DNA from 2 places in the Paenibacillus sp. FSL R5-0623 genome. Region 1 is predicted to be linked to the other one. Evidence: riboswitches for the same ligand, from Rfam matches in the RefSeq annotation. Region 1 holds a riboswitch; the other holds the start of a gene.

Region 1 (3,755 bases):
GGTTTAGCCAGCTTCTGCATCATTTTGCGGCCGGTTGGCGTTTGGGCCAGTCCACCTTGGGCTGTCTCCCGATGGCGGCTCGGCATCGCACTGCCTACTTCCAGCATGACGTCGATGACTTCATCTGACGGAATAGCGCTACGCACTCCGGCCAGGGCCATGTCAGCCGCAGCCAGCGCCGTAACCGCGCCCAGGCCGTTACGAACGATGCATGGAATTTCAACAAGGCCTGCCACCGGATCGCAGATAAGGCCCAGTGTATTTTTTAACGCCAAACCAACGGCATGAACGACCTGTTCCGGTGTACCTCCACGCAGTTCAACCATGGCTCCCGCAGCCATGCCGATAGCGGAACCCACTTCCGCCTGACAGCCACCTTCGGCACCGGAGATAAATGAATTGTTGGCGATAACATAACCAATCGCTCCCGCACAGAACAACCCGTTCACCAAATGTTCGTCCGTCCAGCCAAATCGCTCCTGTGAACTGATAAACACACCGGGGATAATACCGCAGGAACCGGCTGTTGGTGTTGCTACGATCCGGCCCATGGAGGCATTCACTTCAGATACGCACAGGGCATACGCCATGGCAAGTGCAGAAGCATCTCCTGAACAAGTCTCACCCTGGCGAATGTACTCGGCCATTTTTTTACCGTCTCCACCCGTTAACCCACTGCGTGATGTTGTATCTTCCGTTAACCCTTTGCGTACCGCTTCCTTCATCACCTGATAATATTCAGACATCTGCTTCACAACATCCGCTTCCGGTGTATTGGTCTCCTGAACTTGCTCCTCAATCATTAGCTGAGCAATGGTTTTGGATTCCGCTGTACAGATCGTATTCAGTTCGTGCAAATGTTTAAATCGCATCCGAATCAACTCCTCTCTTCAAATCAATGACACGAATGTCCAATACATGGTCCAGCCCCCTTAGACGCTTGAGCATATCAGGATTAGGCACACCATCCATTTCCATCGCGGTAAGTGCTTCGCCATCACGGGCTTTCCGATCCACCTGCATATACCCGATGTTAACCCCGGATGAACTGATCGTGGACGTCACTGACGCGAGTACGCCCGCTTTATCCGCATGTCGCAGAACAAGTGTTGGAAACTCACCACTAATCTGAACACGAAAATCATTCATCGAATGCACCGATACGCTTCCACCACCAATGGATGCACCGATTAAGGAGCAGGCACGTTCTCCATGCCACAACTCAATTTTGACCGTATTTGGATGAGGAGCAGGCAGGCCACTTGTATAAAACTCAACCTCCATGCCCGCTTCCTCTGCGTATTGCTCTGCATCCGGGATACGCGGATCGTCTGTGACATAATCCAGCAGACCGCCGATCAGTGCCAGATCTGTTCCGTGCCCCTGATACGTATCAGCAAATGAACCGTACAGGGTCAGCCGGGCACGATCTGGCGTACATCCCAGCCACTGACGAGCAATTCTTCCTAACCTTGCCGCACCAGCTGTATGTGAACTTGAAGGCCCTGTCATCGACGGACCAATAATTGAGAAAACATCTTTAAATCGCACCTGCAACCCTCCAATTGTGTTCGTCATTTCCATCCAGATCCCATGCCATAATGTTCCTTTATTACTGAATGATGACACCAAAAAAGGACAGGAGAAGGCCTTAGGCCCTCTCTCTGTCCTCGATACCTGAGAGTTTCACGATCAGTAGTGTCTCACGACAAGGTGCATTGCCTGTGATTACAGACAAGTTCACTGGTCTGACTGATCATATACCCCTTGGGTGGCGCAATTCGCGCACTCTCCAGAGTTGCGTCCAACGATGGTACATTTACCTGAGAGATTAACGACTGCGCCGGGTGCGCAGCAGCTTGCTCCTTCGGTGCCTGAACACTAGCCATTTGCTCGGCTAACCCAGGTCTCTCCCGCTCGTTATCATCCGCTATATGGAACCATTCTGAGCGTATGTCAGAACAGTAATGGAAATCGTTCATTTCTTCTTCATTAAGATTAATCGACCGGAAGATCAGTGTCAACAAACTTAACGATTTCTTTGGATGTATTTCCTTCATTTCCTATTGAACAGATGAAAACCAGAATATTTTGTCAGCTTTCATCACATTAATACGATAAAAGGATATTTTAAACATATTATTTCATTTTCCTTCAATCAAAGATGTGCTTACTACTATTTATGATATTGTCCACGAAACTGTTCGGGTATTCAGGCAACCATAATATTTGAACCACACTGTTCGTAGCCCTTCCGGATCTGCACACCCTAATTCACAGTTCGTAGAAGATGCTCTCGTTCTGTACATAAGGTCGGCAATACTTGCTGCATAGCTTCGGCATGCGATCTTTCATCCATTCGTGCCTCGACTCATTCGCCATCTGAAAGGCATAATAACCCAGTGTAAAGATCAACATGAACCCTTCCATTAACCGGATATCACGATCCGTCAGGGGTGCGATCTGTTGGGTATAACCGGATAAGAATATGTCACGTTCCTCCCGATTGAACATAAGTGCTGCCCCTCCGGCATCGAAAAGATAATAACCATAACCGTGTAGACAAAAATCAATCATGGACATCCCCTGATCCGTTATCAGCAGATTGTTGCGAGTAATATCCCCATGAATGATCCCCCATGTCCCTGCGTGCTGCGGGTATGTTTCTAACTGCTCATTAATGTTCTCAAACGTCTCACGAAGCAGATCGAAGTCTTCCGTTGTAAAAATCCCCAGTCGGACGCCTTCCTCTAGCTGCCCGAGCATGACCAAGTTCTCATGGCTATTGCCATATGCCGGCCGTACCTTTGTTCGATCTGTCTGATTCTGCTCACGCCCATATTGATGGAGCATCTGCAGTTGTGCCCCAAGATCATAGATCTGATCTGTTGTCAGGCGTTCTCCCTGCTGGATGTCTCTTCCCTCAATCCACTCCAGTACTGTACAACAAATCTCTTTCCCTGCCTCACTTGTCCATACCGTGACCCATTCACCGGATGCATTGCGTACCGGATGTTGCACGCGTAATGCTGTCGTTGCGTTTAATTCGTAGAGTAGGTTCATCTCCGCTTCAAGTGCAGGAAGCGTATGTTGAATCCCTGACATACTTGCATATGCGGCTTGATGGATACGCAGCAGATACTTCTGCCCGCTCTCTTCATCCACGACATGGTGCGTCAGATTCTCGTTGTGACGAATATAGGAAACGACAGGTTTCTCAATAGTGTAGTTCTGTATAATCTGAGCTGCCATATGGTCGTAAGACATCTGATCTGTAGCGATGATCAACATCTCCTTCAAAGTAATGTAAACGCTCTCCTATTACTAAATATCGTAGCATGGTTGCTTTATATACAGCAAATTCTTCCAAAATGAAATTAAAAAAGCACAACCCCCGAACAACCGTCCAGGCATTGTGCTTTCTTTTGTCTTTATTATTTCTTAATCTCTCTGTCTATTACTCTATGTTACACTCCATGATCCAATTAACCGAAACGACCCATAATGTATTCTTGCGTCAGACGATTGTCCGGGTTCGTGAAAATGTGCTCTGTATCCCCGTGCTCAACCATGCTTCCCAGATAGAAATAAGCCGTGTAATCCGAGATGCGTGCCGCCTGCTGCATGTTATGGGTAACAATAACAATCCGCAGCTCCTTCTTGAGCTCCGTAATCAACTCTTCAACTTTACCCGTAGATACCGGGTCAAGTGCAGATGCCGGCTCATCGAGCAGCAGAATCTGTGGTTCAACAGA
Region 2 (3,755 bases), 2.3 Mb from region 1:
GCATTGGCTACAGCCATACCGGTTAATTCACAGATGTAGGACTGAAACTCGAAGATGGCCTGTAGTTCACCTTGGCTGATCTCAGGCTGATAAGGTGTGTAGGCAGTGTAGAACTCGGAACGGGAAATGACATGATTGATGACGGAAGGAACATGATGATCGTGTATACCTGCGCCGAGGAAGCTGGCGTGTGTTTCGAAATTGGCGTTGGCGCCAGCTTGTTTGGACATATGACGTGTCAGCGCATATTCATCAAGTTTGGAGGATACGGGCAGCTCGCCCTGATAACGAATCTCCTGCGGAATGTCCTGAAACAGATCCTCCAGCGTATCCACACCAATGGTTGCGAGCATGGCGCTCTGATCTTGCTCAGTCATGGGAATGTAACGGTGCTTGCTCATGCTTGATCAGCTCCTTGAGTAGGTGTCTTCGACGTACGTGTCCGTTTATGAAAAGGGGTCTTCACGACCTCGGCTTTTAATTTCTTGCCGCGGATCTCAATCTCAAGCGGGGTTCCCAGCGCAGCGTATTTGCTGTCGATGAGGGCAAGCCCCAGATTACGCTTCAATGTAGGTGATTGCGTACCTGTTGTCACTTCACCGATCTGTACGCCTTTGGCGTATATGGGATAGTGGGGGCGGGGAATACCGCGCTCCAACACTTCAATGCCGACCAGTTTGCGGGCAGGCCCGTCAGTTTTTTGCTGTAACAAGGCTTCGTGTCCGATAAAAGGTCCGGCATTCAGCTTCACAAACATGCCAACACCAGCTTCGAGCGGAGAGATGGTTGCCGACAATTCCTGTCCATACAGTGGTAGCCTTGCTTCAAAGCGCAGTGTATCCCGGGCACCAAGTCCGGTTGGTACGAGTCCGTGACCTTCACCCGCTTGCATTAACCCATTCCAGACCACAGCGGCCTGATCTGCAGGTACATATAGCTCAAAGCCATCTTCACCGGTATAACCGGTACGGGACAACAGTAATTTTACTCCACATACTTCGGCATCGGGCACAAAACGAAACGGTTCAATCGAGGATACATCCGTATCCGTAACTTTCCCGATAATGTCTACAGCCAGTGGACCTTGCAAGGCGAGTAGCGCCGTCTGCTCCGAATCGTTGGTCATGCTTACGCCGGGGATCAAGTGCTCTTGCAGCCATGCCCAATCCTTGTCGATGTTAGAGGCGTTAACCACAAGCATATAATGCTGATCTTCCAGTTTATACACGAGCAGATCATCCACCACACCGCCATCTGGATAACACATCAGGGTGTACTGGGCTTGACCGGGAACAAGTGTGGTCACATCATTAGTCATCATTTGTTGCAAAAAAACTTCGGCCTGCTCACCCTGTACTGTGAATTCGCCCATATGGGATACATCGAACAGTCCAGCGCGCTCGCGTACGGCTTCATGTTCTTTCTGGATTCCGCTAAATTGTACCGGAAGCTCCCAGCCTCCAAAATCAATGCACCGTACGCCTTCATATTGCTGATATAGTGGGAAGAGTGGTGTTCTATGCAAATCGGACATCAAATCACCTCATCATGGGCCGTCAGCCGGCCGGATATACAATCGTGGATCAATGAACCAGGGTATTTTTAAATTTCCAGCTAGATAATTTCATCACATAAGTATGGAAGCCAGCTATGGCAGCGCCGTTCTACATCCTGTTTTTCGTTTTTTGGGAAAAAGGAAAAGGACAGGCCAAAGAATCGGCATGCCAAGTAGCACGCTGTATTCTAAGGCTCTGTCCCTTGTACCTGAGAGTTACCCCGCTGCGGTTGTGCAGCAGGTTTCCCCTTGGGTGATCATAACGCCCGCACAGGGCGAATAGATGCTCTCCAGAGTTGCGTCCCGTAAAAGTCCTTTTGCCTGAGAGATTCACCTCCGCTTATCGGTGGTTTACTCCTTCGGCGTTACCTCATGTACCTCCCGAATCGGGTGTCACGGGTAATCTCTCCCTTTACATTCATCCGCGGGTATAACATAGTCCAACAAACACATTTACTCCTCTCATTAAAACGTGAATCCACTACCGATGTCAAGAACGATATCATAGATAATGATTAAAAAACCGAATATTTAATTTAATTTTGATGTTATTGTTCGTGTATTCTTAAAGACTACGCTTACTATTCTAATATTCACCAGTATATGAAGAAAGAGTGTAATCCGGTTACAGGATGTAGAGGTGTTCAGCAAATAAATTGTGAGGTATCTTGACATTTGATTCATAAATATCATACGCTATGTTCTGGGAAAAAGGTTAAGGTCAAAGAACGCATGTACTCATTAATGAAAAGCGAGGCGGATATCGATGAGCGAATTGAAAAGTGATTTCCTGTACAGTGAAGAGCACGAATGGGTGCAAACCGTAGGGGAGGATACTGTACGTATTGGCATTACCGAGTTCGCGCAGCATCAGCTGGGTGACATTGTGTTTGTGGAATTGCCTGACCTTGAAACCAATGTAAAAGCAGAAGACAGCATTGGAACGATCGAATCGGTCAAAACGGTTTCCGACTTGTTCTCTCCCGTCACAGGTTCAATTATTGCAGTGAATGATTCGTTGCAGGACTCCCCTGAACTTGTGAACAGCTCTCCTTACGAGGAAGGCTGGATGATTGAGATCCGTGTTGAGGGAGATCTGACAGCAGCATTGTCTACATTGATGAATGCAGACGCATATCGTAAACATACGGAAGAATAGCATCAACGAACTTGTACTTATTAACATATATTTTATAACCAAATGAAATGAGCTTCATATTGTTTCGACCTGTGTGAGCCGGATGCTTGCACAGGTTTTTTGTGCTTTCCAAGAATGGTTTTGAATGTGGATTGAAGCAGATTGTGGATGTAAATCACCTGATTGGACCAAGCTATAGGTTAGAAAATGATTCTGGAAATGACAAAAGTCATAGGCAAGAAAAGCCTTGTGTACCAATGGGTTCAGCCATTATGCATCAATTAAAACGATTACATAACCTAATGTTGTCATCATTGTTCATGACGAAAGTACGCTTTCATTTCATTGAACAGGAGAGCATTCTCGCTTAGGATTACAGCAGGGGAGAAATGATACCCCTTTCATAAATCATAATCACTTGATCCAAGGAGGATAATACAATGAGTAATTTGGACCAATCGTCCAATTCCAAAGGTGGGCTACGGGTTGGTGTTCAGCGTTTTGGCCGATTCCTGAGTGGTATGGTCATGCCGAATATGGGCGCATTCATCGCCTGGGGATTAATTACGGCTCTGTTCATTCCAACAGGCTGGTTCCCTAACGAGACGCTCGCACAGCTAGTTGATCCGATGATCAAATATTTGCTGCCACTGTTAATTGGTTACACCGGGGGTACGATGGTGCATGGTCAGCGTGGTGGTGTCGTGGGTGCCATTATGACCATCGGGGTCATCGTAGGTAGTGATATCCCAATGTTCCTAGGTGCCATGATTGCCGGACCACTGGCAGCATGGATTATCAAAAAGTTCGATAAATCCATTGAAGGTAAAATTAGAGCCGGATTTGAAATGCTGGTTAACAACTTCTCAGCCGGTATTATTGGCGGGATCTTGGGGATTTTTGCGCTACTGGGCATCGGGCCTGCTGTAGAAGCGATTAGCAAAGTATTATCTGCCGGGGTACAAGGCTTAATGAATCTGGGCTTGTTACCGCTGGTAAACCTAATCATTGAACCAGGTAAAGTATTGTTCCTGAACAATGCAATCAACCACGGGATTCTGA

What was found. A riboswitch is a leader RNA that binds a small molecule or an ion and turns the genes downstream of it on or off. The one in region 1 is predicted to bind glycine.
Region 2: linked by a shared signal. The riboswitch ahead of gcvT (glycine cleavage system aminomethyltransferase GcvT) and the one ahead of sdaAB (L-serine ammonia-lyase, iron-sulfur-dependent subunit beta) in region 1 are both predicted to bind glycine.

The regions. Positions count from the first base shown of each region.
Region 1 is NZ_CP150233.1:516,097-519,851, reverse strand. It holds gene sdaAA (L-serine ammonia-lyase, iron-sulfur-dependent, subunit alpha) at 1-872, opposite strand, end outside; gene sdaAB (L-serine ammonia-lyase, iron-sulfur-dependent subunit beta) at 862-1,551, opposite strand; glycine riboswitch at 1,803-1,926, opposite strand; gene MKY92_RS02455 (phosphotransferase) at 2,275-3,291, opposite strand; gene pstB (phosphate ABC transporter ATP-binding protein PstB) at 3,486-3,755, opposite strand, start outside.
Region 2 is NZ_CP150233.1:5,220,925-5,224,679, reverse strand. It holds gene gcvPA (aminomethyl-transferring glycine dehydrogenase subunit GcvPA) at 1-401, opposite strand, end outside; gene gcvT (glycine cleavage system aminomethyltransferase GcvT) at 398-1,534, opposite strand; glycine riboswitch at 1,855-1,977, opposite strand; gene gcvH (glycine cleavage system protein GcvH) at 2,322-2,714, shown strand; gene MKY92_RS22935 (PTS mannitol transporter subunit IICB) at 3,134-3,755, shown strand, end outside.